2 regions of the Streptomyces sp. NPDC047085 genome follow, and region 1 is predicted to be linked to the other one. Evidence: riboswitches for the same ligand, from Rfam matches in the RefSeq annotation. Region 1 holds a riboswitch; the other holds the start of a gene.
The links. Region 1 has a riboswitch for ZMP and ZTP ahead of ABZ865_RS12215 (glycine hydroxymethyltransferase). Riboswitches for the same ligand answer to the same signal wherever they lie in the genome.
Positions count from the first base shown of each region.

Region 2: another riboswitch for ZMP and ZTP. It lies ahead of ABZ865_RS22010 (bifunctional 5,10-methylenetetrahydrofolate dehydrogenase/5,10-methenyltetrahydrofolate cyclohydrolase); the one in region 1 lies ahead of ABZ865_RS12215 (glycine hydroxymethyltransferase).

Region 1 covers NZ_JBEYUW010000003.1:244,693-249,875, forward strand. The annotation lists partial or broken gene ABZ865_RS12210 (glycine-rich protein) at 1-992, opposite strand, end outside; ZMP/ZTP riboswitch at 1,363-1,452, shown strand; gene ABZ865_RS12215 (glycine hydroxymethyltransferase) at 1,485-2,936, shown strand; gene trpS (tryptophan--tRNA ligase) at 3,004-4,017, shown strand; gene ABZ865_RS12225 (2'-5' RNA ligase family protein) at 4,225-4,839, shown strand; gene ABZ865_RS12230 (decaprenylphospho-beta-D-erythro-pentofuranosid-2-ulose 2-reductase) at 4,846-5,183, opposite strand, start outside.
Region 2 covers NZ_JBEYUW010000006.1:152,810-178,183, forward strand. The annotation lists gene ABZ865_RS21970 (translation factor GTPase family protein) at 1-258, shown strand, start outside; gene ABZ865_RS21975 (cellulase family glycosylhydrolase) at 388-2,304, shown strand; gene ABZ865_RS21980 (YncE family protein) at 2,365-3,654, opposite strand; gene ABZ865_RS21985 (TetR/AcrR family transcriptional regulator) at 3,834-4,496, shown strand; gene ABZ865_RS21990 (alcohol dehydrogenase) at 4,661-5,686, shown strand; gene ABZ865_RS21995 (glycosyltransferase) at 5,819-6,916, opposite strand; gene ABZ865_RS22000 (choice-of-anchor D domain-containing protein) at 7,176-10,898, shown strand; gene ABZ865_RS22005 (hypothetical protein) at 10,945-11,379, shown strand; gene ABZ865_RS22010 (bifunctional 5,10-methylenetetrahydrofolate dehydrogenase/5,10-methenyltetrahydrofolate cyclohydrolase) at 11,425-12,273, opposite strand; ZMP/ZTP riboswitch at 12,296-12,376, opposite strand; gene ABZ865_RS22015 (hypothetical protein) at 12,404-13,243, opposite strand; gene ABZ865_RS22020 (MarR family transcriptional regulator) at 13,320-13,868, shown strand; gene ABZ865_RS22025 (nuclear transport factor 2 family protein) at 13,893-14,258, opposite strand; gene ABZ865_RS22030 (hypothetical protein) at 14,429-14,734, shown strand; gene ABZ865_RS22035 (S-(hydroxymethyl)mycothiol dehydrogenase) at 14,953-16,041, shown strand; gene ABZ865_RS22040 (MBL fold metallo-hydrolase) at 16,041-16,670, shown strand; gene ABZ865_RS22045 (DUF1772 domain-containing protein) at 16,770-17,216, opposite strand; gene ABZ865_RS22050 (TetR/AcrR family transcriptional regulator) at 17,308-17,886, shown strand; gene ABZ865_RS22055 (DUF4180 domain-containing protein) at 18,021-18,389, shown strand; gene ABZ865_RS22060 (SDR family oxidoreductase) at 18,463-19,377, shown strand; gene ABZ865_RS22065 (SDR family NAD(P)-dependent oxidoreductase) at 19,509-20,303, shown strand; gene ABZ865_RS22070 (L,D-transpeptidase) at 20,447-21,142, shown strand; gene ABZ865_RS22075 (hypothetical protein) at 21,407-21,592, shown strand; gene ABZ865_RS22080 (S1 family peptidase) at 21,747-23,135, opposite strand; gene ABZ865_RS22085 (SAM-dependent methyltransferase) at 23,373-24,203, opposite strand; gene ABZ865_RS22090 (aminotransferase class I/II-fold pyridoxal phosphate-dependent enzyme) at 24,431-25,374, shown strand, end outside.

The sequences.
Region 1 (5,183 bases):
TTCACGCCCGCAGCACCGGTCGGACCTGTGGGACCGGTTGCCCCGGTCGGGCCGGTGGCACCCGTCAGGCCCTGCACACCCGCAGCGCCGGTCGGACCAGTTTCGCCGATCGGACCTGTGGGACCGGTTGCACCCGTCGCACCCGTCGCGCCGGTCGGACCTGTGGGGCCGGTGGGGCCTGTGGGATTCACTGAGGTGTAGCTGATGGTGACACTCGCAGCAGCGCTGGTCGGCGTGGGGCCGGTGCCGCCGGCGGGTACGAGGGAGGAGCCACCGCCCCCACCGCCCGCGTTCCCTTCTGGATCGACCGAGAAGTTGAGGTCTCCGCCTCCGCCTCCGCCGTAGTAGCCGCCACCGCCTCCGCCACCCGTATCCGCGCCGCCGTTGCCGCCGGTCCCGAGCGTGCCGGGTCCACCTTCCGGTGTACCGCCGGGCCCGCCCTGGGTGGCGGTTCCTGCTCCGCCGCCGGTTCCTCCGCCGCACCCCCCGTTCACGCCCGGCTGGCCGGCGTCCCCGCCCTGGCTTCCCGGGCACCCGGAGCTGAATCCCTCACCGGCTCCACCGCCGCCCGCCGCCACGATGAGGCGGGAGTCGGTGGTGGTGAGGGGAACAGTGCGGGGTTGGGTGCGGATGTCGGAGGCTCCGCCTCCGCCGCCGCCGAAGTAGGTGCTGCCGCCACCGTTGAAGCCGCCGGTGCACAGCGAGGCCGGGTAGCAGGATCCGTCGTTGGTGGCGCTGCCGCCTACTTCGACATAGAAAGTCTGTCCGCCGGACAGTCCGGTAAGAGTGCCCGAAACCTGAGCGCCACGGCCGCCGGGCATGTTGTTGAGCCCCTCGTAGCCGCCGGCGGCGCCGATCGCCGTGACGTCGACCTGCGTGACGCCGCTGGGGACGGTGAACGTCTGCTCGGCGCCGGTGAAGGCGAACGTACAGGTCGTGGTGGAGCCTGACGTCGTGCAACTGCCCTGCGCGTGGGCGGTCCCGGACAGCACCACCGGGGTGATACCGGCAACGCAGAGCACGCCGGCCGCAGCGTTCAGCGCACGTCTACGGCGGCCCGCCGCATGGGCAACGTACCCGCTCACACCTGAGCCCGGCTGACCGGCAGCGACCGACGGTGTGAAAGTCACGGTGCACTCCCAGAAGGCGGCGGGGAGGTCTCTCGGCAGGGAATCGCCTTCCACCAGTCTGGATCAGGCAGTCCAGCCCCCAACCGGCAACCGATCTGACACACCATCGATTCACCTGAGCGGTCCCCTGCCGCCGGCTCTCCGCAGGGACACGCGAAGTCTGCAGTGCGCACCGCAGGTCGCCCGCATGGTGGACGTCCGGCCGATTCCGGCGGGGGTGGCCGGTAGGCTGGCCGCGGGCCGTGACTGGCGCGCTGGGATGGGACGGACCATCGGGGAGCGGCCCGAGTGGGAAACAGTGCCGTGCGCCTGGGCCGAACGTGAACGCTGTACGCACACCGTCCGGAGGTCCCCATGCCAGAGCAGCAGCCTCTCTCCAGCGAGTCCACGGCCTTCCGCGCCGCCCTCGACGTCATCCGCGCCGTCGAGCCGCGCGTCGCCGACGCGATCGGCCAGGAGGTGCACGACCAGCGCGAGATGCTCAAGCTGATCGCCTCCGAGAACTACGCCTCCCCGGCCACCCTGCTGGCGATGGGCAACTGGTTCAGCGACAAGTACGCCGAGGGCACCATCGGCCGCCGCTTCTACGCCGGCTGCCGCAACGTCGACACCGTCGAGTCCCTGGCCGCCGAGCACGCGAAGGCGCTCTTCGGCGCCCGGCACGCCTACGTTCAGCCGCACTCCGGCATCGACGCCAACCTCGTCGCCTTCTGGGCCGTACTCGCCGACCGCGTCGAGGCGCCGTTCCTGGAGAAGACCGGCGCCCGCCAGGTCAACGAGCTGTCCGAGGCCGACTGGGCCGAGCTGCGCCAGGCCTTCGGCAACCAGCGCATGCTCGGCATGTCCCTGGACGCCGGCGGCCACCTCACCCACGGCTTCCGCCCGAACATCTCCGGCAAGATGTTCGACCAGCGCTCCTACGGCACCGACCCGGCCACGGGCCTGATCGACTACGAGGCCCTGCGCGCCCAGGCCCGCGACTTCAAGCCGCTGATCATCGTGGCTGGCTACTCGGCGTACCCCCGCCTGGTGAACTTCCGGATCATGCGCGAGATCGCCGACGAGGTCGGCGCGACCCTGATGGTCGACATGGCCCACTTCGCGGGCCTGGTCGCCGGCAAGGTCCTGACCGGCGACTTCGACCCGGTCCCGCACGCCCAGATCGTCACCACGACGACCCACAAGTCGCTGCGTGGCCCGCGCGGCGGCATGGTCCTGTGCGACGACTCGCTCAAGGACCAGGTCGACCGCGGCTGCCCGATGGTCCTCGGCGGCCCGCTCCCGCACGTCATGGCCGCCAAGGCCGTCGCCCTGGCCGAGGCCCGGCAGCCCTCCTTCCAGGACTACGCCCAGCGCATCGTCGACAACTCCCGCGCCCTCGCCGAGGGCCTGATGCGGCGCGGCGCCACCCTGGTCACCGGCGGCACCGACAACCACCTCAACCTGATCGACGTCGCCACCTCCTACGGCCTCACCGGCCGCCAGGCCGAGGCCGCGCTCCTCGACTCCGGCATCGTCACCAACCGCAACGCCATCCCGGCCGACCCGAACGGCGCCTGGTACACCTCCGGCATCCGCATCGGCACCCCCGCCCTGACCACCCGGGGCCTGGGCAAGGCCGAGATGGACGAGGTCGCGGGCCTGATCGACCGCGTCCTGACCACGACGGAGCCGGGCACGACCAAGTCGGGCGCCCCCTCCAAGGCCGCCCACGTCCTGGACGAGAAGGTCGCCGAGGAGATCGCCCAGCGGGCCACGGACCTGGTCGCGGCCTTCCCGCTCTACCCGGAGATCGACCTGGGCTGAACGTGACCGGGAGCGCGGGGTCGTATCGGTGCCGTCACCACTCTCCACACCTGAGAGAATGGTGAACATGGCCTCTGATCGACCCCGCGTGCTCTCCGGCATCCAGCCCACCGCCGGCTCGTTCCACCTCGGCAACTACCTCGGCGCCGTCCGCCAGTGGGTGGCCCTGCAGGAGTCCCACGACGCCTTCTACATGGTCGTCGACCTGCACGCGATCACGGTCCCCCAGGACCCGAAGGACCTGCGCGCCAACACCCGCCTGGCCGCCGCCCAGCTCCTCGCGGCCGGTCTGGACCCGGACCGCTGCACCCTCTTCGTGCAGAGCCACGTCTCCGAGCACGCCCAGCTCGCCTGGATCATGAACTGCCTCACCGGCTTCGGCGAGGCCGGTCGCATGACCCAGTTCAAGGACAAGGCCGCCAAGCAGGGCGCCGAGCGGGCCAGCGTCGGCCTGTTCACGTACCCGATCCTCCAGGTCGCCGACATCCTCCTCTACCAGGCCAACGAGGTGCCGGTCGGTGAGGACCAGCGCCAGCACATCGAGCTGACCCGCGACCTCGCCGAGCGTTTCAACGGCCGGTTCGGGGACACGTTCACGATCCCGTCGCCGTACATCCTCAAGGAGACGGCGAAGATCTACGACCTCCAGGACCCGTCGATCAAGATGAGCAAGTCGGCGTCCACGCCGAAGGGCCTCGTCAACCTGCTCGACGAGCCGAAGACGACGGCCAAGAAGGTCAAGAGCGCCGTCACCGACACCGACACCGTGATCCGCTACGACGCGGAGAACAAGCCGGGCATCTCGAACCTCCTCACCATCTACTCCACGCTCACCGGCAGGTCGATCGCCGAGCTGGAGCGGGACTACGAGGGCAAGATGTACGGCGCGCTCAAGACCGACCTCGCCGAGGTCATGGTCGAGTTCGTGACGCCGTTCCGCGAGCGCACCCAGCAGTACCTGGACGACCCCGAGACGCTGGACTCGGTCCTGGCCAAGGGTGCCGAGAAGGCGCGTGCCGTCGCCGCGGAGACGCTCGCGCAGGCGTACGACCGGGTGGGTTTCCTGCCGGCGAAGCACTGACCGGCGCTCCGGAGCACGCCGGGGCCCCGAGGCGTACGGCCGCACACCTGTCCGGGCGGGCAGAGCGCTGCACATCACTTTCGCTGCGCCTGCCCACAGGACCGCCGTGGCCGTACAGTCGATATCCGGCGGCCGGGACGACGACGGCCGCGGGGATACCGCAGAGATGGCAGACATCGCAGACATCACGCGACGACAGGAGACGACGTGGGGACCGTAACGATCGGCGTGTCGATCGCGGTCCCGGAGCCTCACGGCAGCCTGCTCCAGGAGCTGCGCGCGGGCTTCGGCGACGCCGCGGCTCACGGCATCCCCACGCACGTCACCCTGCTGCCGCCGACCGAGCTGGACGGCACGGAACTGCCGGCCGTCGATGCGTACCTCACCGAGGTCGCGGCGACGGGCCGGCCGTTCCCGATGCGGCTGTCCGGGACCGGCACCTTCCGTCCCCTGTCGCCGGTCGTCTACGTGCGCGTCGTCCAGGGCGCCGAGGACTGCGCCCTGCTCCAGCAGCGGGTGCGCGACGCCTCCGGGCCGGTCGCGCGCGAGCTGCAGTTCCCGTACCACCCGCATGTCACCGTGGCGCACGGCATCGAGGAGGCGGCGATGGACCGCGCCTTCGAGGAGCTGGCCGGGTTCGAGGCGGAGTGGCCCTGCACGGGCTTCGCGCTCTACGAGCAGGGTTCCGACGGGGTGTGGCGCAAGCTGCGGGAGTACGCCTTCGGGGGATCCGTGGTGCCGCCGCAGGCCGGACACGTCGAGCACATCGAGCACATCGAGCACGTCGACCACGTCGAGCACGACACCATCGCCAGGCGATAGCCCGCCTCAGACCGGCAGTCTCCGGAACAGCGCGCGCGGTGCGTGCCGCAGCGCCGACATCACCAGGCGCAGCGCCCCCGGCACCCACACCGTCTCCGAGCGGCGGCGCAGGCCCAGTTCGATGGCGGTGGCGACCGCCTCCGGGGTGGTGGCGAGCGGGGCCGGGGGCAGTCCGGCCGTCATCCTCGTACGGACGAACCCGGGGCGTACGACCATGACGTGCACGCCCGTGCCGTACAGCGCGTCCCCGAGGCCCTGGGCGAAGGCGTCCAGGCCGGCCTTGCTGGAGCCGTAGATGAAGTCGGCGCGGCGCACCCGCTCGCCGGCGGCCGAGGAGAGCACCA
Region 2 (25,374 bases), on a different contig from region 1:
CGGCTGGGCGCGGTACCGGAGACGACCGGCACGCACGGCCAGGCCTGCGTTCTGGAGGGTGCGGTGCCCGCCGCCCGCGTCCACGAACTGGAGCAGCGGCTGCCCGGACTGACGCGGGGCGAGGGCGAGCTGGAGACCGCGTTCGACCACTACGCGCCCATCACCAGGGGCCCGGTCCCCGAGCGGCCGCGCACCGACCACAACCCGCTGAACCGGAAGGAGTATCTGCTGAACGTGACGCGCCGGGTGGGTGATTGAGCCACGAAGTTGGTTGGCTTTGGCTGGCTGGTCAGAGCTCTGACTGAGAGTCGATCGCTGACTGATAGTCACCTTACTTCTGAGTCAGCAGTATTGACGCTCTCCCCGTGTCCCCGGACCGTGGAGTGCATGTCCACCGTCAGGGCGCGTCTGTTTCTTGTCCTGGTCGTCCTCTGCGGACTCCTGACGGCGGCGGGCACCCGGCCCGCCACCGCCGGCACCCCCACCACCCCCCTCAACCCCACCACCCACGCCGCACCCTCCGACTCCCTCTGGTTCGACGGCGCCCCGCTCACCGTCCGGAACGGCCGCTTCACCGATGGCCAAGGCCGCGAGATCGTGCTGCGCGGCTACAACGTCTCCGGCGAGACCAAGCTGGAGGAGAACGGCGGCCTGCCCTTCGCATCGGTCGCCGACGCCCGCACGTCGGCGACCGCGCTGCGCGCCCTGGGCGGCGGCAACGCGGTCCGCTTCCTGCTCTCCTGGGCGCACGCCGAACCCGTGCGCGGCCAGACGGACACCGCCTACCTGGCCGCCGTCACGGAGCAGATGCGCGCCTTCCTGGACGCCGGCATCCGGGTGTACCCGGACTTCCACCAGGACCTCTACTCCCGCCACCTCTTCAACACCGGCAGCTGGTACACGGGCGACGGCGCCCCCAAGTGGGCGGTGGATGCGGGGAGTTATCCGAAGGAGTACTGCGGGATCTGCCTCTTCTGGGGGCAGAACATCACCCAGAACGCGGCCGTGCAGAAGGCCCAGTACGACTTCTGGCACAACGCGCACGGCCTCCAGGACGCCTTTTTGACCACGGCCCAGTCGGCCATGACGTACCTCCGACAGCACCTCGACGAGGGCGAGTTCGCCGGCATCGTCGGCTTCGACCCGTACAACGAGCCGTACGCGGGCAGCTACGACTCCGGGCAGACCTCCCGTGTCTGGGAGCGCGACTTGCTATGGCCGTTCTACGCGAAGTTCCGCGCCCGTATGGACGCGGCCGGCTGGCAGGACAAACCCGCCCTCGTCGAGCCCAACCTCTTCTGGAATGCGAACATCTCCACCCAGAAGCAGGAGGGCGGCCTGCTGGACGCGGGCACGCTCGGCCCCCGCTATGTCTTCAACACCCACTTCTACGACCAGAAGGCCATCTCCGGCATCCTGATGTGGGGCAAGGCGGCCGACGGACAGTACGCCTCCGACTTCGGCGCCGTCCGCGATCGCGCCTCGGCGGCCGGGACCGCCGCCGTGGTCAGCGAGTTCGGGCACCCGCTGTCCGGCACGGTCTCCGACAAGGCGCCCACCGTGCTCAAGGCGATGTACCAGGCGCTCGACTCCCGTATCTCCGGGGCGAGTTGGTGGACGAACCCGGCCGCCTCCGGTCCCGTGCTGTCCGGCTCGCAGTGGCAGTGGGACCTCTACAGCGGCCGCCACCACGAACTGATGAACGGCAACCCGGACAAGGTCCGCACGACCGGCGACGCCTGGAACGACGAGGACCTCTCCGCCGTCCGGCTCGACGACTCAGGACACGCGACCCTCCGTCAGGACGGTCGCCTCCTCGACCGGGTCTACCCGAGCGCCACCGCCGGCACCGCCCTGGCCTTCACCTACGAGGACCGTTCCCGGGACGGCTCGACCACGCTGACCTGGAACCCGGTGCCGAGCGCGCTGCCGAACGTGGCACGGCTGGTGGGGTCGGGTCAGTACGGGCTGCTGGTGTGGCGCTCCGGCAACGGCACCGCACCCACCGAACTGCACCTCCCGGCCACCTTCCCCACCTCGGCGACCACCGTCGTCTCCGACCTGGGCACGGCCTACGGGCCGCCTGCCTACGGCCCCTCCACCCCGCTCGGCGTGGCCCCCGAACCGGGCGGCACCGGCAGCCGACGGCTGCTGCTCACCGGCACCGGCACCGGCACCGGGACCGAGGCCGGCACAGGCGCCCTGCACTACGCCCTGGTGACCAACGGGGCCACGGCGCCCTCGGCGGACCTGCTGGGCGCGGCGCGGTCCGAGCTGGCCGCCTGGGCGGCGGCGCGCTTCTGACAGGCGGGGGCACGGCCTCCGGGGCGAGTGGGGGCACCCCGGAGGCCGTACGACAAAGGCTCAGCTTCCGGCCGGGCCGGTCCAGTCGGACTGGACGTGCCCCAGGCGGACGCGCTGCGGGTGGTCGCCGACCGGGACGGACGTCACCTTGCGGCCGGTGGCGAAGTCGATCGCCGTGACCTGGTCGGCGCCGCTCTCGGAGACGACGCAGTCCTTGCCGTCACCGCTGACCGTGGCCCAGTACGGTTTGGACGTGGTGACCAGCGGGCCCTCCTGGAGGGAGGCCCGGTCGACCACGGTGGCGTAGTCGTCCATGGTGCCCGCGACGCACAGCTTGGTGCCCTCGGGGTTCATCGAAAGGCCGTGGTGGCGCGAGTCGTTGACCCAGGTGGTGCGGTCCTCGCTGGTGGCCGGGTTCTTCGGCAGCGTCTTCATCCGGGTGATCTTGTCGGCGGCGACGTCGTACTCCAGGAAGCCGTTGAAGAACGACACCTGGAAGTACAGCTTCGACTCGTCCGGGGAGAAGACGGCCGGACGTACGGCGTCGGAGAAGGTCTTCAGCCCGTAGGCGTCCAGCCGCTGCCGCATGTCGATGACCTTGACCTGCTTGTACGTCGTCGCGTCCACGACCGTGATGTGCCGGTCGCCCTTCGTCCAGTCCCAGACCGGGTCGTCCAGGGCGGTGTTGACGTCCCCGATGGACATGTTCCAGATGTACTTGCCGTCCTTGCTGAAGATGTTCTCGTGCGGCTTGTCGCCGGTCGCGAACGACCCCAGCTGTTGACCGGTGTTGATGTCCAGCACGTGCACGGTGTTCGCGGTCGAAGCGGAGACGGCCACGCGGGTGCCGTCCGGCGAGACCGCCATGTGGTCGGCGCGGTAACCGGCCACCGGGAAACGCCAGTTGACCTTCCCGGACGCCAGGTCGATGGAGACGACATCGGCGAAGCTCGGCCGGGAGACCACGACCGACCGGCCGTCCGGGGTGGAGTACATGTCGTCGGCGAACTGGTCGTGGCCCTCGCCGACGCCGTTGCGGATCGCCATGAAGTAGATCCACTTGATGGGGTCGGCGTTGATCTCCGCCATCCGCTGGTCCTTGTCGGGGATGACGTTGATCCGGCCGACCTTCGCGAAGTTGCCGGAGGACTTGATGACGTCGGCGGTGCCGTCCCAGTTGTTGCCCACGAACAGCACCTCGCGCAAATCCGCGGCACCGGACGAGGCGGACGGTTCAGCGGAGGCGGCGGATGCTGCGGGGGCGGCGGAGGCGGCGGTCGCCGGGACGGCGACGGTCAGGGCGAGGGCGGCGGCCACGGAGCACAGGTGCCTGGTTCTGGAGGCAGGCATGACTGCTCTCTTTCCTCGGGAGAATCTGAACACGGGCGCTTTCACAGTGAACTTACTGAAAAGTAAGGAAGGGGCGGCCTTCTCGACAAGATGTGTGCACGACAGGATTGGGGTACCGGTGGTGAGGGGATCGGGGCACCGGTGGGCGGACGGTGGATGGACGGAACGGAGGGGGATGCGTGACGGGCAGACTCAGGGCAGCGACGGGCCGCTACGGCGGCAGGTCCGCCGAGGAGCGGCAGGCCGAGCGGCGCCGCCGCTTCCTCGACGCGGCGCTCCGGCTGTTCGGCGACACCCCCGGCTACCGCACCACGACGGTCGCCGCGCTGAGCCAGGCCGCGGGCCTGTCCACCCGCCAGTTCTACGAGGAGTTCCGCACCCTGGAGGACGTCCTCGCCGCGCTGCACCTGGAGGTCAACGGCTGGGCGGAGCAGGCCGTGCTCGACGCCCTCGCGGCGGCCGAGGGGCTGCCGCTCGCCGAGCGGGTCGCCGTGCTGTTCCACGCCTACGCCCGCGACGTCACCTCCGACCCGCGCCGTATCCGCATCGCCTTCGTGGAGATCATCGGCGTCAGCCCCCGCCTGGAGGAGCAGCGGCTCGCCCGCCGGGCCCGCTGGGTCGACCTGATCCGCGCCGAGGCCGACGCCGCCGTGGACCGCGGCGAGGCGGCCCCGCGCGACTACCGGCTCGCGGCCACGGCCTTCATCGGCAGCGTCAACGGCCTCCTGCACGACTGGAGCGCCGGCTGGGTGGACGCGAGCCTCGACGAGGTCGTCGACGAACTCGTGCGTCAGCTGCTGGGCCTGCTGCGGCCGGAGGGCTGGCGCCCCGAGGCCGGGTGAAGCTCCTCCCGCTTCACGTCGTCCCAGGTCAGCAGCCGTACGACCGCCGGTCGCGGGTCGTTCGGCGCGCGCGATCCGCCCGGAGCTGGTGTGCTGGACCGAGGCCGTGTAGGGCCCGACTGGGGCCGTCGAGGGGCCTTCGTACCCGTTCTCCGGAGAGGCGCATGAGTACCTATCGAGTCGCGCAGGTGACCGCCGCCGGCGGCACGTTCGAGCTGGTCGAGCGAGAGGTGCCGCAGCCAGGGCCCGGCGAGGTGAGGATCGCCGTGGAGGCCTGCGGGATCTGCCACAGCGATGCCATCTTCGTGAACGCGGCAGTGCCGGGCGTGATGTTCCCGGTGGTGCCCGGGCACGAGGTCGCCGGGCGTGTCGAGGAGCTGGGCGCGGGAGTCGGCGACCGGGGCTGGCAGGTCGGAGACCGGGTGACGGTCGGCTGGTTCGGCGGCAGCTGCGGTTACTGCACACAGTGCCGCAAGGGCGACTTCATCGTGTGCGAGCGCCTGAAGGTTCCCGGGTGGGCCTACGACGGCGGCTTCGCCGAGAAGATGATCGCGCCCTGCGACGCGCTGGCCCGCATCCCGGACGCGCTGTCGGCGGTCGACGCCGGGCCCATGGCCTGCGCGGGCGTGACCACGTTCAACGGCCTGCGGCGCAGCTCCGCGCGGCCGGGGGACCGGGTCGCCGTCGTCGGTCTCGGCGGCCTCGGACACCTCGGCGTGCAGTACGCGGTCGCGATGGGCTTCGAGACCGTGGCGATCGCCCGTGGCCCCGAGAAGGCCGACTTCGCCAAACAGATCGGCGCCCACCACTACGTCGACAGCACCTCCGGCACCCCCGTCGCCGAGGCACTGCAGGCCCTGGGCGGAGCCGATGTCGTCCTGGCCACCGCAGGGAACTCCGAGGCCATGGCCGCCACCTTGGACGGCCTCGCCCCGCGCGGACAGCTCGTGGTGATCGGGGCGGACGCCGAGCCGATGCCCATCACCCCCTTCCAGCTGATCATGGCCGCCCGTGGCGTCCACGGCCACCCGTCCGGCACCGCGCAGGACGTGCAGGACACCATGGAGTTCAGCGCCCTGCACAACATCCGCCCGATGACCGAGCTCGTGCCGCTGGACCGCGCGGAGGAGGCGTACCAGAAGATGATGGCCGGCAAGGCCCGCTACCGGATGGTGCTGACCCCGGGGTGAGGCCACCGGCTGCCGACGACTGGCGGCACTGGTTGAGGCCGCCAGTCGGGGCTGCCGGGTGAAGGCCGCCGTTTGGGGCTGCCCGGCGAAGGGCGGCGAGGGCCGACAGGGCCATACGAGGGTCGGCGAGGGTCAGCCGCCCAGCGCGTTCACCGCGTTCAGCACCGGTGTCACGCCGTCCTCCGCGCGGATGCGCTCGCCGAGCGCCCGGGCCCGTGCGCCGTACGACGCCTCGCGCGTCGCCCGGCGCGGGGCCGTGGCCAGGGCCTCCACGGTGAGTCCGCGCAGGGGTACCGCGGCCGGGGCCACGCCCAGTGACACCAGCCGCGCGGCCCAGAACCTCTCGTCGAACTGGATGGGTACCGGCACCGCCGGCACCCCCGCGCGCAGCCCCGCCGCGGTCGTGCCGGCCCCGGCGTGGTGGATCACGGCGGCCATCCTCGGGAACAGCGCCGCGTGCGGCACCTCGCCGATGGTCAGCATGTCGTCGCCGTCCGCCGCGAGGCCGCCCCAGCCGCGCTGGATCACCCCGCGCAGCCCGGCCCGCCGCAGTGCCGCCACGACCTGCGCGCTGAGCCGGCCGGCGTCCGGCACGGTGGCGCTGCCCAACCCGACGAACACCGGCGGCGGCCCCGCTTCGATGAACTCCTCGACGGCGCACGGCAGTCCGGGCTCGACGTCGTACGGCCACCAGTAGCCGCACACGCCCAGACCCGGCCGCCAGTCCCGGGGCCGGGGCACCACCAGCGGGCTGAAACCGTGATGCACCGGCCACAGCCGGCGCTCCACGGCGAGGTTCACGCCGTGCCCGGCGAGCCGGTTGCCGGGCGCGCCGAAGGTTCCGCCGCCGAGCACCGGGGGTGCGAACTCCCGGGCGGGGGCCAGCGGTTGAAGGTACAGGCCCATGCTCGGCAGCCGCAGCCCCTCGGCGATGGCGTGCCCGAGTGGGGCCAGCGACGCCGACAGCAGCAGCACGTCGCTCTGCCGCGCCGCCGCCAGCAGGTCGTCGGTCATCCGCCCGACCAGCCGCCGGGCCAGCTCGACCACCCGCACCAGCTTCCCGGTGCCGCTGGCGCTGCGGTGCAGCCCCCGGCCCCGGGGCGACTCCAACTCCGCGCGCGGATCGACCGGCAGTGGGTGGAATCCCACCCCGGAGCCCGCCACGAGCGGCTCGAAGCAGCCGTGCGTGACCAGTGTCACCTGGTGCCCGGCCCGGCGTAGGGGGGGCACGTCACCCCGCCGCCATGATCGCAACCCGAATGGCGGGCAGTATGGCGGGACTGCGGCCCGCGCAGGCCCAACTCCGCGACCGCGACGGCCAGGAGAACCGGAACAGGGCCGTCACCCGGCCGCGCGTGGCTTGGCCCGTCCGGGTGGACCCCGTCGTCGTACGCCCCCGGAATGATCGAAAACCGTCCGGCCTCCGGCGAGCATGGGGCCGGCGGGACCGCGGAGGTCTCCGCGCACGCGCATCCGAGCGGAGACACACATGCTCAGCAGGCTCACCACGACTGGCGGGGTACGTCAACCGGGGCGGCTCGCCGCCCTGCTGACGGCATGTCTGCTGGCGAGCGCCATGACCGTACCGTCGTCCCGCGCCGCGGAACACCGGGCGGACGAGACCACCGTCTCCCAGGACACCCTCCGCACCGGCTGGGACGCGAACGAACCGGGCCTCGCGCCCGACCAGGTCTCCAGCTCCGACTTCGGCCAGCAGTTCTCCACCACCGTGGACGGCCAGGTCTACGCCCAGCCGCTGGTCGTGGGCTCGAGGGTCATCGTGGCCACCGAGAACAACAAGGTGTACGGGCTCAACTCGGCGACCGGCGCGATCAACTGGACGAAGGACCTGGGCCCCGCCTGGCCCGCGTCCGCCATCGGCTGCGGTGACCTGACCCCGAACATCGGCGTCACCTCGACCCCGGTGTACGACTCGGCCACCGGCACCGTGTATCTGACCTCGAAGGTCAACGACGGCGCCGACGCCCAGCACCCCAACTGGTACGTGCACGCTCTGGACGCCTCCAGCGGCGCCGAACGCAGCGGCTGGCCGGTGAAGGTGGCGGGCGCACCGGTCAACGACCCGGCCCACCCCTTCAACGCGTTCACCGCGGGCCAGCGTCCCGGTCTGCTCCTGATGGGCGGTTCGGTCTACGTGGCCTTCGCCTCCCACTGCGACCACGACCCGTACGTCGGCTACGTCCTGGGCGTCAACACCTCCACCCGGAGCACCACGCTGTGGGCCACCGAGAACTCCGCCGCCAACGGCAGGGCCGGAATCTGGATGAGCGGCGGCGGCCTCGTCTCCGACGGCCCCGGCCGGATCATCCTCTCGACCGGCAACGGCATCAGCCCGGCACCGGGTCCGGGTTCGCAACCACCGGGACAGTTGTCCGAGTCCGTCGTCCGCCTCGGCGTCAACAGCGACGGCACCATGTCCGCCCAGGACTTCTTCAGCCCGAGCGACGCCCCCACCCTCGACCAGAACGACAGGGACCTCGGCTCCGGCGGCCCGGTCGCGCTGCCCGCGCCCACGTTCGGTACCGCCCAGCACCCCCACCTGCTCGTCCAGATCGGCAAGGACGGACGCCTGTTCCTGCTCGACCGCGACAACCTCGGCGGACGCAACCAGGGCCCGAACGGCACCGACAAGGTCGTCGGCACCTTCGGACCGTACGAGGGCGTGTGGGGACACCCCGCGGCGTACGGCGGCGAGGGCGGCTACGTCTACACCGTCGGCAACGGCGGCCCCCTGCGCGCCTTCTCCTACGGCCTCTCCGGCAGCGGCCAGCCCACACTGACCAACACCGGCTCCAGTACCGGCACCTTCGGCTACACCTCCGGCTCGCCCGTGATCACCTCCACCGGCACGACCCCGGGATCGGCCGTGGCCTGGTCGATCTACGCCGGTGGCTCCAACGGTGCCAACGGGCAGCTGCGTGCCTACAACGCCGTACCGGCGAACGGGACGCTGAAGATGCTGTGGTCCGCGCCGATCGGCACCGCTTCCAAGTTCAGCGTGCCGGCCACCGACGGCGGACGCGTCTACGTCGGCACCCGGGACGGGAAGGTGCTGGCCTTCGGCCGCCCCTCCACCACCGCGCTGACCGGTAACGCGGTGGACTTCGGCCAGGTGGCCGTGGGGTCCACCGGTCGGGCCACGGCGACCGTGACCGCGACCCGGGACGTGACCATCAACGGGGTCAGCACACCTGCGGGCAGTCAGTTCTCCGCCGCACCCACCGGGCTGCCCCGCACCCTGCGGACCGGCGACACCTACTCCGTACCGGTCTCCTTCTCGCCCACCAGGCAAGGACCGGACAACGCCGTGCTCACCTTCTCGACCAATCTCGGTGACAACGGCCTCGGCCTGACCGGATACGGCACGCAGCCCGGCCTGCACGCCACACCGTCCCAGCTCAACTTCGGCACGGTCGCCACGACGACGTCCAAGACCCTGGGCGTCAGCTTCACCAACACCGGGACCGAACCCGAGACCGTCACGTCGAGCGCCCCGCCGAACGCCCCCTTCAGCGCCGCCGGCCTGCCCGCCAACGGCACCGTCGTCCAGCCCCAGCAGTCCTTCACCGTGCAGGTGAAGTACGCCCCGACCGCCGCCGGCAACAACACGGGGACGTTGTCGGTCACCGGGCAGCACGGCACGGCCACCGTGAACCTGACCGGCACGGCGGTCACCGGCCAGGCCCACCTGACCATCACGCCCACGTCGACCGACTTCGGATCGGTCCCGGTCGGCCAGTCGGTCACCAAGACGTTCGACATCAGCAACACCGGCAACATCCCGCTGACCATCACCAAGGCCAAGGCACCCGCGGCCCCCTTCAACGTCACCACCCCGATCAGCGAGGGCCAGGTCCTCGGCCCGGACGACGTGGTGCACCAGGCGGTCACCTTCTCCCCGACCTCGGTCGGCGCGGCCAGCGGCCTCTACGAACTCACCGCCGACGACGGCAGCGGACCGCACAACGAGACCCTGACGGGCACCGGAACCACGGGCACCAGGGTGACGGTTCCGGCGCCCGGAGCAGGCGGCTGGCAGCTCAACGGATCCGCCCAGCTCTCCGGCGGCGACCTCCAGCTCACCCAGGCGACCGCCAATCAGGCGGGCTCGGGCGTCTTCCCGGTACCCGTCCTCACCGATGGCCTGGCCGCCTCCTTCACCACCGTCATCGGCGGCGGCACCGGCGCCGACGGCCTCACCTTCAGCCTGCTCGACCCGGCCAAGGCCACGCCCAAGGCGCTCGGCGGGAAGGGCGGCGGGCTCGGCTGGTCCGGGGTGCCCGGCGTGGCGGTCACCTTCGATACGTACCGCAACGGGAACGATCCCTCGGCGAACTTCGTCGGCATCGCCACCGCGGGAAGCGGTTCATCCCTGACGTACGCCTCGACCACCACGGCCGTGCCCAACCTCCGCTCGGGCCCGCACGCGGTCGCCGTGTCCGTCTCCGGGAAGACCCTCACCGTCTCCATGGACGGCACCCAGGTGCTGAAGACCACGGTGGCGTCGCTGACGCCGACGGCGTACCTGGCCTTCACCGGCGGCACCGGCGACAGCACCGACATCCACACCGTGCGGAACGTGGCCCTCAGCGCCAACTCCTACGCGGTGCCGCCGCCCGGGCCCAACGGCTGGACGTACAACGGCACGGCCGCCCTGTCCGGCACCGACCTGGTCCTCACCCAGGCCGTGACCGACGCCAAGGGATCCGGCATCCAGAGCACTGCCGTGCCGTCCGCCCGGCTGCGGGCCAGCTTCACCGCCACGATCGGCGGCGGCAGTGGCGCCGACGGCCTCGCCCTGCTCCTCCTCGACGCCTCCCAAGCGACCCCGACGGCGCTGGGCGTGGGCGGCGGCGGGCTCGGCTACGCGGGGCTGCCCGGCATCGCGGTCGCCCTGGACACCCACAGGAACAGCACCGAGCCGTCGAGCAACTTCGTGGGTGTGGCCACCGGCGGTACCACGCTCCCGAACTACGTCGCCACCTCGACCGCGGTGCCCAACCTGCGGACCGGCACGCACACCGTCGTCGTGACCGTGACCAGCGCGGGACACCTGCTGGTGAGCATCGACGGCACCCAGGTCATCGACAAGGCGGTGACCCTGCCGAAGAACGTGCTGGTCGGCTTCTCCGGCGCCACCGGCGGCCTGACCGACAAGCACAGCGTCTCCGGCGTCACGATCGGATACTGACGGTGGGGGAGCCGATCGTCCGCCGAGGGCACGAGGAGAAGACCACATGCGTGGACCGCTGACCTGCTTCCTGGCCGCCGCGGCCGTCGCCACGTGCCTCGGCGCCGCCGCCCCCGCCACGGCACCCGAGCCACCGCCGCTGACTCTCATGGTCGGCGACAGCCAGACCATGGGCCCGGTCTACACGGACCCCGACGGCCACACCGTCTACCGGTACGACCGGGAGACGGCGACCGGAACCGTTGCCTGTACCGGCGCGTGCACCGTCACCCGCAAGCCCCTGCTCGCCCAGCCCGGCACCGAACTCCGGCTGCCTCCCGGCCTCGCGGGCACCCTCGGCACGGTCACCCGGCCCGACGGCCCCGGCCGGCAGGTCACCTACGACGGCTCTCCGCTGTACACGTACACCGGCGACACCCAGCCGGCCGACACCGTCGGAGTGAACCTCGACTGGCATGTCATCGCCCCCCGGGATGCCTGATCCGGAGGAAAGGCCCTGGCCGAGTGCGGCGCCGGGACGCGCTGATCAGTCCCCGAGCTGTCGGGCGGCCGCGTCGACGGTCTGCTCCAGCAGCGTCGCGATCGTCATCGGGCCGACCCCGCCCGGCACCGGCGTGATCAGCGAGGCGCGCTCCACCGCCGAGTCGAAGTCGACGTCACCGACGTTCCCCGGGTTGTAACCGGCGTCGACGACCACCGCGCCCGGCTTGATGTCCTGACCCCGGATCAGCCGCGGCCGGCCCACGGCGGCGACCACGATGTCCGCCTCGCGGACCGCGGCCGACAGGTCGGCGGTGCGCGAGTGGCAGTACGTCACCGTGGCGTCCCGGCCCAGGAGCAGCATGCCCACCGGCTTGCCGAGGATCGCGCTGCGGCCCACCACCACGGCCCGCTTCCCGGCCGGGTCGACGTCGTACTCGTCGAGCAGCCGCATGATGCCGCCCGGCGTGCAGGAGACGAAACCCGGCAGGCCGAAGCTCATCGTCGCGAAGGACGCGAAGGTGACGCCGTCGACGTCCTTCTCCGGGGCGATCGCCTCGAACGCGGCCCGTTCGTCGATGTGGTCGCCCACCGGGTGCTGGAGCAGGATGCCGTGCACGGCCGGGTCGGCCGACAACTCCCGCAGCGCGCCGACGAGTTCGGCGGTGGTTGTGGTGGCGGGCAGCGCCACGTGCCGGGACTCGATGCCCGCCGTGCGGCAGCGGTTCTGCTTCATCCGGACGTACGTGACGGACGCCGGGTCCTCGCCGACCAGCACGGTGGCCAGACAGGGCGCGCTGCCCGTCCGCTCGGTGAGATCGGCGGCCTTCTTCGCGGTCTCCTCGACGACGCGGCGGGCGAGGGCGGTGCCGTCCATGAGGCGGGCCTGAGTCATCTGCGCTCCTGAGCTGGTTGACCTTCATCGCCCAGGCGCGCGGCATCCACCAAGGACCGCTCCCCGGTGGTACTCCACCTCAGCGCCAGTCACGGCCCGCGTACAGGGTAACCGAGGGCGCGGGCGGCGCTCAGTCCGCGTCAGAGGGCGGGAGTGCCGTGGGATCCGTCCCGGCGAGGAACGCGTCCGCCTGGGCGGCCAGCCGGTCCGCGCCGATCGCCCCGGCCCAGCGGGCGATCTCCGCCGCCAGCGCGACCGCGCCCGCCTCGTCGCCCGCGTCCCGGGCCAGCACGGCCAGCAGCAGCTGCTGGGAGAGGGTGCCGGGCACCGTGCCGGCCCGGGCGCCCAGCGCGGTGGCCCGCCGCCAGCGCTCCCCGGCCCGCTCGTCGTCGCCCGAGTCGTGGTCGTGGCCGCCGAGATGCCGCAGCGCCTCGCGGGCCAGCAGACCGTCGGCGCCGTCGTCCCCGGCACGCAGCGCGGCCGAGTAGAGCGGGGCGGCGGCCGCCTGGTCGGCGAAGTGGTTCTCCGTGATCAGCCCGCGGTACATCGACGCCCAGCCCCGCCGCACCGCGTCCGGGGCGCTGTCGTACAACTCCCGCGCACGGTCGAGGAGGGCGGCGAGCGCCTCGGGGTCCTTGCCGGCCGGGCCGATGCGCAGCGTGCCGTCGACGAGGAGCAGCCGGCCGTAGGTGTGCCTGAGCCGGAGGAAGCCGGTGTCCCAGTCGCCGTCCGGGAACTCCTTCTCGGCCGCCTCGATCCGCTCGGCCGCGGTGTCCGTCCCGGCGAACCAGTCCCGGTCCAGGGCGACTTCGGCCGCGGCCCGGGTGATCCGTGCGCGGGCGGCGGACTCGTCGGTGCCGGCCGCGTCGAGCAGCCGCGCGGCCCGCTCCCAGCGGCCCGCGACACTCAACTCGCGAGCGGAATCGAGGAGTTCATCGAGGTCGACGAAGGTGTGCGTTTCAGAGGTCATGCCGGGCAAGGTAGTTATACGAAAAATGATCCACAAGAAAACTGATCCAGAGGAAAACTACTGTGGGAGGCAGGAAGTGCGGGACTCGGTGGACCGGCATGTGGCCGTCTGGGCACGGGAACTGGAGTGGCTGGACCCGGTCAAGGAGGCGATCATCGCCCGGCTGGCGATCCTGGCCCGGCACACCGCCCAGGTCCGCCGGGACGTCCTGGACTCCGACGGCCTGAAGTACGGGCAGTACAAGGTGCTGTTGATGCTCCGCAGGTCCGGACCGCCGTACGAGTCCAGCCCCTCGGCGCTCGCCGACCGGCTCGGGCTGACCCGGGGCGCCCTGTCGGCGCGGCTCGGCCCCGTCGAGGAGGCCGGCCTGATCACCCGCGTCCACGAGACCGGCGACCGCCGGCGGGTACGGGTGCGGCTCACCGACGCCGGCCATGCCGCGTTCGCGGCGCACGCGGCAGCGGAGGATGAGGGTGAGGGTGCGCTGCTCGCAGCACTGACCGAAGAAGAGCGGCGGACGCTCGCAGACCTGCTGCGGAAACTGGTACTGGCTGCCGAGGGCGGGGCGGACGCGCCCTACCCAGCCCCGCCCGGGCCGGGAAGGTCCAGGTCAGCCGGGAGGTGACCTGGACCCTCGCGGCCTTCCTTCCTACTCGTCCCACGCCTGGATCAGGATCTGCTCGGCGATCTTCCCGTCACGCAACGTGATCATCGACTCGGCGAGGACTCGGGTGCCGTCCTCGTACTCGCAGGACTCGGTGAAGGCGGCGTGGTCGCCCTGGATGACGCACTGGTCGAGGTGGTGGGTCATGTCACGGCTGTAGACGTCGTCGAGCATCTCGGCTATCTGGCCGCGGCCCTGCAGGATCTTGGGATGGCTCGGCTGGCTGTTGCGGTCGATGATGCGGATCTGCGCGTTGTCCGCGTACAGGGCCAGCAGCGTGTTCCCGGTGTTGCCCTCTATGCCCCGGCGCAGTGTGTCGGTGTCGAAGGTGGAGCCTGTCGCGGTTCCCATCGGGACCTCCTTCCGGCGCCCGCGGCCCGGCCGAAGCGGACCGCACGGGCCCACCTCCGAGACTCCTCCGCCCCGGCGGCCACGGCAAGCGCAGGCCAGGTGCTCCGCCTCACGGGTGAGCGCCGGCCGGCGCCCGTGTCCGACCGGCGTCCGCCGCCGTTGCTGAAGGCATGATCTCAACACGACGTATCGTCGCCGCCGTCGGTCTGGCCGTCGGTGTCACCGGCCTCGCCGCACCGCTGGCGAACGCGGCCGACGCGGGCGCACCGAACACCGGGCAGATCAACCCGATGACCATGCTGGACTCGCTCGCCGTCAGCGACATCCCCGCGGAGCACAGGGCCGAGGTCCCCAGCGTCACCGAGCAGGTGCGCGGGCTGAACCAGGTCGGCGACCTGAACCAGCTGAACCAGCTGCACCAGCTCACCGACCTCGTGGCACCCGTGACCGGCCTGCTCCCCGCGGTCGAGGCCTGAACCGTCCGCCTGCCGGGTCTCCGTCGACATACCCGATCCGCCCGCGCACCCGAGGGCCGTCCCCGCGCCGGGGCGGCCCTCACCGCTGCCCGACCAGGGTCTCCTCGCCACCGGCGGTCGGCCGGAAAGATCCACTGCCGCCGTCGTGTCCGTGCCGCTACCGATCGGTCGCGCGTAGGGTCGGAACCGAAGGCAATTCGACGAAGAGGGGCCAGGCCATGGCGCAGGAAGTACGCGGCGTGATCGCACCGGGCAAGGACGAACCCGTACGGGTCGAGACGATCGTGGTCCCGGATCCGGGGCCCGGCGAAGCCGTCGTACGCGTCCAGGCCTGCGGGGTCTGTCACACCGATCTGCACTACAAACAGGGCGGTATCACCGACGAGTTCCCGTTCCTGCTCGGCCACGAGGCCGCCGGTGTCGTGGAGTCGGTAGGCGAGGGAGTCACCGATGTGGCACCGGGCGACTTCGTCGTCCTCAACTGGCGTGCGGTGTGCGGGAACTGCCGGGCCTGCCTGCGCGGCCGGCCCTGGTACTGCTTCAACACCCACAACGCGAAGCAGAAGATGACCCTCGCCGCCACCGGGCAGGAGCTCTCCCCGGCCCTCGGCATCGGCGCCTTCGCCGAGAAGACGCTCGTCGCGGCCGGCCAGTGCACCAAGGTCGACCCGGCCGTCTCCCCGGCCGTGGCAGGGCTGCTCGGCTGCGGCGTGATGGCCGGCCTCGGCGCCGCGATCAACACCGGGAACGTCGGCCGCGGCGACAGCGTCGCCGTCATCGGCTGCGGCGGGGTCGGCGACGCGGCCGTCGCCGGATCCCGCCTGGCCGGCGCGGCGAGGATCATCGCCGTCGACATCGACGACCGCAAGCTGGAGAAGGCCCGGGCCCTCGGCGCCACCCACACCGTCAACTCCAAGGACACCGACCCGGTCGAGGCCATCCGCGAGCTGACCGGCGGCTTCGGCGCCGACGTCGTGATCGAGGCGGTCGGCCGCCCCGAGACGTACCAGCAGGCCTTCTACGCCCGCGACCTGGCCGGCACCGTCGTCCTCGTCGGCGTCCCCACGCCCGAGATGAAGCTCGAACTGCCCCTGCTGGACGTCTTCGGCCGCGGCGGCGCCCTCAAGTCCTCCTGGTACGGCGACTGCCTGCCCTCCCGTGACTTCCCCATGCTGATCGACCTGCATCTGCAGGGCCGCCTGCCGCTGGACGCGTTCGTCTCCGAGACCATCCAGCTCGACGAGGTGGAGAAGGCGTTCGACCGGATGCACCGCGGCGAGGTGCTGCGCTCGGTGGTGGTGCTGTGATGACCACCCGCATCGAACGCCTCGTCACCACCGGCCAGTTCACCCTCGACGGGGGCACCTGGGACGTCGAGAACAACGTGTGGATCGTCGGCGACGAACGTGAGGTGATCGTCATCGACGCCGCCCACGACGCCGAGGCCATCGCCGAGGCCGTGGCCGACCGCCGGCTCACCGCCATCGTCTGCACCCACGCCCACAACGACCACATCGACGCCGCGCCCGCCCTCGCCGGCCTCACCGGCGCCACCATCTGGCTCCACCCCGACGACCTGCCGCTGTGGAAGCTCACCCACCCGCACCGCGAGCCGGACCGTCATCTGGTCGACGGCCAGGTCCTCGAGACCGCCGGCGCCGACCTCACCGTCCTGCACACCCCTGGTCACTCCTTCGGGGCGGTCTGCCTGTACGACCCCGGGCTGGGCGTCGTCTTCACCGGCGACACCCTCTTCAAGGGCGGCCCGGGCGCCACGGGACGCTCGTACTCCGACTTCCCGACGATCATCGAGTCCATCCGCGAGCGCCTCCTCACCCTCCCGCCGGACACCAAGGTCCTCACCGGCCACGGGGAGTCCACCACCATCGGCGCCGAGGCACCCCACCTGGAGGAGTGGATCGCGCGCGGGCACTAGGGCGCGTATCGGGCCCCGCTGCCGCCGGGGAGTATCGGTCCCCGCTGCCGCCCGGGGAGCGGGGCTCGTGCGCCCCCGGCGCGGTGTCGGCCCGCGGTCTCAGACGAGGGCGACGACCAGCAGGGTGAAGGCGGCGATGATGACGGCGACGCGGACGTAGTGGTAGCGGTCCCAGCGGCGCAGCTGCTGCTTCCAGTCGGCGGGCCGGTTCTCGGGGGTCCAGGTCTTGTTCCGGTTGTTGATCGGGACGAGCAGCAGGATCGACATGACCACGCTGACGATCAGCAGGCCGGCGGCGGTGACGACGAGCCCGGCGCCGTGATGGTGCCATCCGGCGACGGCCCAGATCGCGCTGAGGACGAGCGAGCCGATGTACCAGAACGGCATCAGGGCGCCGAGCATCCGGCCGCCGTGGGCGTGGCCGAGCTGGCCGCTGTCCTCGGGAAGGGCGTCGAGGATCCGGTTCATGATGAAGGCGACGGAGAACTCCACCCCCACCATCAGGCCGACGACCACGGTGGTGAAGACCTCGAGTGCGTTGAGTATGATGACCCCTCCTGATATCTAGCATTGCTAGCCGATGAGGCAACGCTAGTACTACTGTCGCTCGCTTGTCTAGCACTGCTAGGATCGACTCATGTCGGTACAGGAACGCAAGCAGCGCGAACGGGCGGACCGCGAGCGCCTCATCGTGGCGGCGGCCCGCGAACTCGCCGAGCAGCAGGGCTGGGACGCGGTCACCACCCGCCGGCTCGCCGAGCGCATCGAGTACAGCCAGCCCGTCCTCTACAGCCACTTCCGCGGCAAGCGCGAGATCATCGGTGCCGTCGCCCTCAAGGGCGCCACCGAGATGGCCGCGGCACTGCGGGCCGCGACCGTCGGCGCGGAAGGCCCGCGCGAGCGGGTCGCCGCCCTGGCCCGCGCCTACCTCGACTTCGCCGAGCGCAACCCGGCGGTCTACGACGCCATCTTCCAGCTCGACGGCGGCCTGGCGTACGCGCAGGAGGACACCCCGGAGCCTCTGAAGGACGCCTTCGCCGCGCTGATGGAGACCCTCGCCGAGGTCGCCGGGAACGGCATCGACCCGGGGCTGTTCACCGAGGTGTTCTGGGCGTCCCTGCACGGGATCGCCACCCTGACCCGCGCGGGCCGCCTGCTGCCCGAGTACGCCGAGCCGAGGGTGGAACTGCTGGTGGACCGGCTCGCCGTGATCTGACAGACCGTCCCAACGGGTGCCGCGGTGCTCATCGATCACGACCCGATAGATACGCGCCCTGGCCCGAATCCCGGGGGCACCCGCCGGGATTATTCGCGGGCACCCGTCGGACGGCCGGTCCTAGGATCGCCGCCATGACCGCACAGATGATCGACACGCTCCACGGCACACGCGTCCTGCGCTGCGCCCCCGACGGCCCGCCCCTGGACGGGGAGGGCGCGGCGCTCGACCTGATCGGCGACGCGTACGGGCACGACGTACAGCTGATCGCGGTGCCCGTGGAGCGGATCCCGGACGCGTTCTTCCAGCTGCGGTCCGGCGTCGCGGGCGCGGTCGTCCAGAAGTTCGTGAACTACCGCCTGTGCCTCGCCGTCCGCGGCGACATCTCCCGCCACGTCGCCGAGAGCACCGCCCTGCGGGACTTCGTGTACGAGTCCAATCAGGGGAACCAGCTGTGGTTCCTCGGGGGCGTCGAAGAGCTGGACGAGCGACTCCGGAAGTAAAGACGACAGAAGATGTCCGGCTTACCCGTGACGGTGGAGGACGACAGCAGTCGTACCGCACGGGAGGTCGGACATGTCAGGGCCGCTTGAGGGCAGGGTCGCGCTGGTCGCCGGGGCGACCCGGGGCGCCGGACGGGGGATCGCCGAGGAACTCGGTGCGGCCGGCGCCACCGTCTACGTCACCGGCCGCAGCACCCGCGCCCGCCGCTCCGAGTACGACCGCCCCGAGACCATCGAGGACACCGCCGACCTCGTCACCGCGGCCGGCGGACACGGCATCGCCGTCGCCGTCGACCACCTGGACAGGTCCGCCGTACGGGGCCTTGTGGACCGCATCACCGGCGAACAGGGCCGCCTCGACGTCCTCGTGAACGACATCTGGGGCGGCGAGAAACTCTTCGAGTGGGACACGCCGGTGTGGGAGCACGACCTCGACAACGGGCTCCACCTGCTCCGGCTCGCCGTCGAAACCCATGCCGTCACCAGCCACTTCGCGCTGCCCCTCCTGCTTCGCCACCCCGGCGGCCTGGTCGTGGAGGTCACCGACGGCACCGCCGACTACAACCGCCACAACTACCGCGTGAACCTCTTCTACGACCTCGCCAAGGCCTCCGTGCTGCGCATGGCCTTCGCCCTCGGCCACGAAGTCGGCCCGCGCGGCGCCACCGCCGTCGCGCTGACCCCCGGCTGGCTGCGCTCGGAGATCATGCTCGACGCCTACGGCGTCCGCGAGGACAACTGGCGCGACGCCCTCGACCGCGAACCGCACTTCGCCATTTCCGAGACCCCGCGCTACGTCGGCCGCGCCGTCGCCGCCCTCGCCGCCGACCCCGACGTGGCCCGCCACAACGGACAGTCCCTCTCCAGCGGCGGCCTCGCCCGGACGTACGGCTTCACCGACCTGGACGGCAGCCGCCCCGACGCCTGGCGCTACCTGGTCGAGGTACAGGACGCGGGCAAACCGGCGGACGTGACGGGATACCGGTGACCGTCTCGACTAACGGACGCCGGAAAGCCGGAGGCCGGACGCCGGATGCCCGAATGCCCGAATGCCGGAGGATCACGACGCAGACGTACGACGTCTGTCGCGGTGATCGCCCGCGCCTCTACGGTCACCCCATGACCGATCTCGACCGCTTCGCAGGACACGGAGTTCTCGTCACCGGCGCGGCCCGCGGCATCGGCGCGGCCGTCGCCCGGCGGCTGGCGCAGGAGGGCGGACGGGTCCTGGTGACCGACCAGGACGCGCCCGAGGCGGAGCGGACCGCCGCCGCCCTACGCCAACAGGGCCTCACCGCCGAGGCGTTGGCGTGCGACGTCGCGGACCGGGCGGCCGTCGAGGCGGCCGTCGCCCATGCCGTCGCCGCCTTCGGCTCGCTCGACGTGCTGGTCAACTGCGCCGCCCACTGCACCCCGGACGTACCGCTGTTCGAGGACGACCCCGACGACGCATGGGACCGCGACCTCGACATCACCCTCACCGGCGCCTACCGCTGCTGCCGCGCCGCCCTGCCGTACCTCGCCGCGTCCGGACGCGGCGCCGTCGTCGGCATCGGCTCCGTCAACGGCCTCCAGGACTTCGGCAACCACGCCTACGGCGCGGGAAAGGCCGGCCTCGGCTCCCTCACCCGGACCCTCGCCGGGCACGCGGCCGCCCGGGGTGTCCGGGTGAACCTCGTGGTGCCGGGCACGGTCCGCACCTCCGCCTGGGAAGGGCGCGAGGACGAACTCGACGCCGTACGCCCGCTGTACCCGCTCGGCCGGGTCGGCGAACCCGAGGACATCGCGGCCGCGGTGGCCTTCCTCGCCTCCCGCGACGCCGCCTGGATCACCGGCACGACGCTCGTGGTCGACGGCGGACTCACGGCCGTGAACACCGGGTTCCGTACGACTCTCAGGCAGCCCGGAGCCTGAAGTTCACTGTTTCGTCACAGCGTGGCCGGAACCACAACCGTCCGGCCGGGGGACGGGTCTAGTAGGCGGAGACCGCGGGAATCGCGCAGGGACACACCCCGGGGCAGGCCCCGGGGACATGGGGAGAAGGGGAAGAGGGCGAGATGGGGGACATACGTAGGAGAGGTGTCGTCGCGCTGGGCGTCACCGGGCTGATGGCGCCGCTCACGCTCGCGTTGGGCGCGGCACCGGCGCAGGCCGCGAGCTGCACCACGCAGGCGGGGCCGTACCAGAAGCAGGTGGAGAAGTTCCTCGGCCGGCCGGTCGACGGCAAGCAGTCCGCCGCCGACTGCAAGGCCATCCAGGCCTTCCAGAACAAGCACGGCATCACGCCCAACATCGGCTACGCGGGTCCCGTCACCTGGGGCGTGATGGACCTGATGAACAAGCAGAAGGCCGTCGGGACGAACCCGAACAAGGACGGCAAGTGCCCGGTGAACAAGGGCCGTATCGCCTGCGTGAACCTCACGCTCCAGCTGAGCTGGGTCCAGGACGGCAACAAGCTCGTCTACGGCCCGGTGCCGGTGCGCACCGGACGCAACGGGTACGAGACCCGCACCGGTCTGAAGAAGATCTACTGGCGGGACATCGACCACGTCTCGAACATCTACAACGTGCCGATGCCGTACAGCCAGTTCTTCGACGGAGGCCAGGCCTTCCACTCGGTGAACCTCAGCATGTGGAACCCGCCGGGCTCGCACGGCTGCGTCAACATGACCACGACGGACGCCAAGAAGTACTGGTCGCTGCTGAAGACGGGCGACGACGTCTTCGTGTACGGCCGCAAGCCGGGCACCTGATCCGGACCGGGCGCCCGGCAGCCGAGCCCGCCCGGGTTCGGCTGCCGGGCGCGTCGGATGGCGGGACTCCTGGATGTGGCGGGTGCCACAGCGCGCGAGTGGAGTGGCGGGAGACACACTGCGCGGGATCATCCGCGCCTGGTCCTGGGGTCGGCGCGCACCTGAACTCCCGCTGCCGTTGGACACATTGACGTGATGAGTAACACGGTCCGAAATGTCCGCATCGGGTGTACTTACTCACAGCGCCTTCACCTCGGTCGGCATATGCTTCACAGCATGTCCACCACTGTTGAAGCCGTCTCCGAGCGATCGGCCGCGGAGGTCAACGAGGAGATCCGGGCCCTGTGGCGCCGGTCGGGCGGGACACTGACCACCGAGCAGCGCGCGGAGTACCAGCGCCTCGTGATGGAGTGGGCCGCCGCGGCCCCGCAGTCCAACCGGGCGGCGTGAACCCCGCGGGCCCTGAGGGCCGCACCGCCACCCTCCCGTCCGGAAGGCCTTGAAGGCCCCCGCCGCCGTTCGCCGCCGTTTCGTCAGCTCTAGATCACCGATCAGTGTCAGATCACTGGTCAGCCCCAGATCACTGGTGGCCGCAGATCATCGATCAGCCCCAGGTCGTCGAGTAGTACCGCTGGTAGGCCCTGCGGTCCTGCTCGGCGCGGATGTACCGGGTCGCCACCAGGGCGATCAGACTGCCCGCGACGACCAGCAGCCCGGGACCGACGTTCCGGGTGTCCGTGAGCCGTGCCAGCAGCGTCTGCCCCTGCGTGGTGCCCGTCACCGGTGCCGCGGAGCCGGGGGAGACCGCGTTCGACGCGCCCGCGCCCTGCGTGGCCGGTGCCGAGGGGGCGGGGGAGGCACCCTGCGCGCCGCCGGCGCTACGCGCTGCGACGAGGAGCCGCACGTTCAGCGCCGACAGCGCCTTGGTCACCGGCTGGAAGAACGTCGTCCCGCCCGTGGTGCAGTCGCCGTTTCCGCCCGAGGTGACCCCGAGCGCGACCCCCTCCGAGAACAGCGGGCCGCCGCTGTCGCCCGGCTCGGCGCACACGTCGGTCTGGATCAGCCCGGTGACGGTGCCCTCGGGATAGTTCACGGTCGCGTTCAGCGCGGTCACCTGGCCGTCGTGCAGCCCGCTGGTGCTGCCGCTGCGGAACACCCGCTGCCCGACGGCCGGATCGGCCAGCCCGGTGATCAGCACTCCCTTGCCGCCGCCGATCGCGACCACGTCCGCGCCCTCACCGGCCTTCCCGGAGGCGTACTGGACGAGCGAGAAGTCGTTGCCGGGGAACGCGCTGTTCACCGTCCGGCCCAACTGCTGGTTGCCCTGGTTGTCGGCGAACCAGATGGATCCGGACGGTCCGCAGTGTCCGGCCGTGAGAATGAAGTCCCGCTGACCGTCGGTGACGTTGAAGCCCGCCGAGCAGCGGCCACCGGTCGACAGGATGGGCTGGGCCCCGTTGAGCCGCGTGGTGAACGTGCCCTGCGTGCGCTCCATGTGCACGAAACCGCCGATGCCCGCGGCGACCCGCGTCATCCGGGACCAGTCGTCCGCCGACACCGTGCGGTCCGCGAGGACGACGACACGGTTGGTGCGGTAGTCCACCGACCACGCGGTGCCCGCCACGCGCGGAGCCGAACGGAGCGTGGCGGTGGCCGACTTCAGCTCGTTCATGCTGTGGTCCACGACCTTCGCCACCGCCCCGGCCCGCTGTACCTCCGCGGCGGCCGTCGGGTCCGTGACCGCCACGACCGGCCGGCCGTCGGCACCGATCCAGCTGCCCGCCGTCCGTGCCGCGCCGAGCCTCGCCACCAGGGCGGCGCCCGGGTCACCCGCCGAACCGGCCGAGCCCGTCGAACCGAGCGTCCTCGCGGACGCCGGGGGAGTCTCGCTCGCCATGGCCGCCTGGGCGACCATCGCACCTCCCAGAAGGAGTCCGCCGACCGCCGCCAGCCGTGTCACTCGCCGGACGACCCGTCGTCGTGCGTGCCTCATGCATGGCTCCCGAACCCCGAACGCACGGTGCCCCTGCCGGCACCGCGGGGCCCTCCGGTCGTCGAGCGCCCGGACAGTGGTACGTGCGCCGGGCCGACGGCGTTCACCGACGACGTTGACCGATGACGTGAACCGACGGCGTGAACCGATGACGTGAACCGATGGCGTTCAGCGACGACGTTCACCGACGGCGACGGACTTCCCGACGCCCGGCACGCCGCCGGGACGCCCGCGCGATCAGTTCTTGCGTGCGACCCCGCCGAACATGGCGACCTCCTCCGGCTCGGGGTCCTGGTCGCCCTCCGGGCGCCAGCGCGAGCAGGACACCACGCCCGGCTCCAGCAGGTCGAGGCCGTCGAAGAAGCGGGCCACGGCCTCGGGGGTGCGCTGGGTCAGCTTCGGCGTGCCGTGCTCGTTCCAGAACTTCACCGCCTCGTCCACGTCCGGCATCGAGGGGCTGGTGATGGTGTGCGACAGCACCAGGTGGCTGCCGGACGGCAGCCGGTCCGTCAACTGCCGTACCAGGCCGAACGGGTCCTCGTCGTCGCCGATGAAGATGACGACGCCCAGCAGCATCAGCGCCACCGGCTGACTGAAGTCCAGTGTCTTCGCCGCGTGTTCGAAGATGGCGTCGACGTTGCGCAGGTCCTCGTCCAGGTAGTCCGTACGGCCCTCGGGCGTGCTGGTGAGCAGGGCGCGGGCGTGCGCGAGGACCAGCGGGTCGTTGTCGACGTACACGATCCGGGCGTCCGGCGCGACGCTCTGGGCGACCTCGTGCGTGTTGTCGGCGGTGGGCAGCCCGGTCCCGATGTCCAGGAACTGCCGTATGCCCACATCGCCGACCAGATGGCGCACGGCACGGCCCAGGAACAGCCGGTCGGCGCGTGCGTACTCGCCGATGCCCGGATGGAGTTGGCGGATCTGGTCGCCGGCGGCGCGGTCGACCTCGTAGTTGTCCTTGCCGCCGAGCCAGTAGTTCCAGATCCGGGCGGTGTGCGGCTGGTCGGTCTTGATACGGGCGCGCAGCGACACGGCCACGTCGTTGGTGGCGGCCGGGTTGTCGGTCACGTGGGTCAGCTCCTGGATGCCGGAAGAGACAGGGACGCCGTTCAAGACGCAATCTAGACGGCCGAGTTGATCTCTGCCGCACGTCCGGGGCATTCCGCGCCCGCGCCGAGCCGCGACCGGCGGCCACGCCGGTACTGCCCCGTGGTGGCTCCGCGGCGGATCACCGGCGGATCACCGGCGGTCCGGCCCCGTTTCCGGTGGGACCCCGGCCGCCTATCTTGGGCCTCATGACCAGCATCCCGCAGGAGACACCCGGTGAACCGGACCCGCTGCGCGCGCTCAGCCTGGAGCGGCTGCGACGTCGTACGAGCATGAAGTGGCGCGACGTGCTGCCGCTGTGGGTGGCCGAGATGGACGTTCCGCTCGCCGAACCCGTCGTCCGCGCCGTCACCGACGCCCTCGCCCTCGGCGACACCGGCTACCCGGCCGGCACCGCCTACGCCGAGGCGCTGGCCGGCTTCGCCGCCAAGCGCTGGAACTGGGACGGGGTCGCCGTGGAGCGCACCGCGATCGTTCCGGACGTCATGCTCGGCGTGGTCGAGATGCTCAAACTGGTCACCGGACCGGGCGATCCGGTCATCGTGAACGCGCCGGTGTACCCGCCGTTCTACCAGTTCATCGCCCACATGGACCGCCGGGTGGTGGACGCCCCGCTCGGCGCCGACCTGCGCATCGACCTCGACGTCCTGGAGGAGACGTTCCGGACGGCTACCGCGACCGCGGACAGCGGCCGGGCGGCCTTCCTGCTGTGCAGCCCGCACAACCCCACCGGCACCGTGCACACCGCCGCCGAACTGGCCGCCGTCGCCGACCTCGCCGAACGCCACGGCGTCCGCGTGGTCGCGGACGAGATCCACGCCCCGCTCGTCGCCCCTGCCGTCACCTACGTGCCGTACCTGAGCGTCCCGGGCGCCGAACGCGGCCTGTCGCTGATGTCCGCATCCAAGGGCTGGAACCTGGCCGGCCTCAAGGCCGCGCTCGCCCTCGCCGGACCCGGGGCCGCCGCCGACCTCGCGCGGATGCCCGAAGAGGTCAGCCACGGCCCCAGCCACCTCGGCGTCATCGCCCACACCGCCGCCCTGAGCGAGGGCAGCGGGTGGCTGGACGCCCTGCTCGCCGGCATCGACGCCAACCGGCGCCTGCTCACCGCCCTGCTCGCCGAGCACCTGCC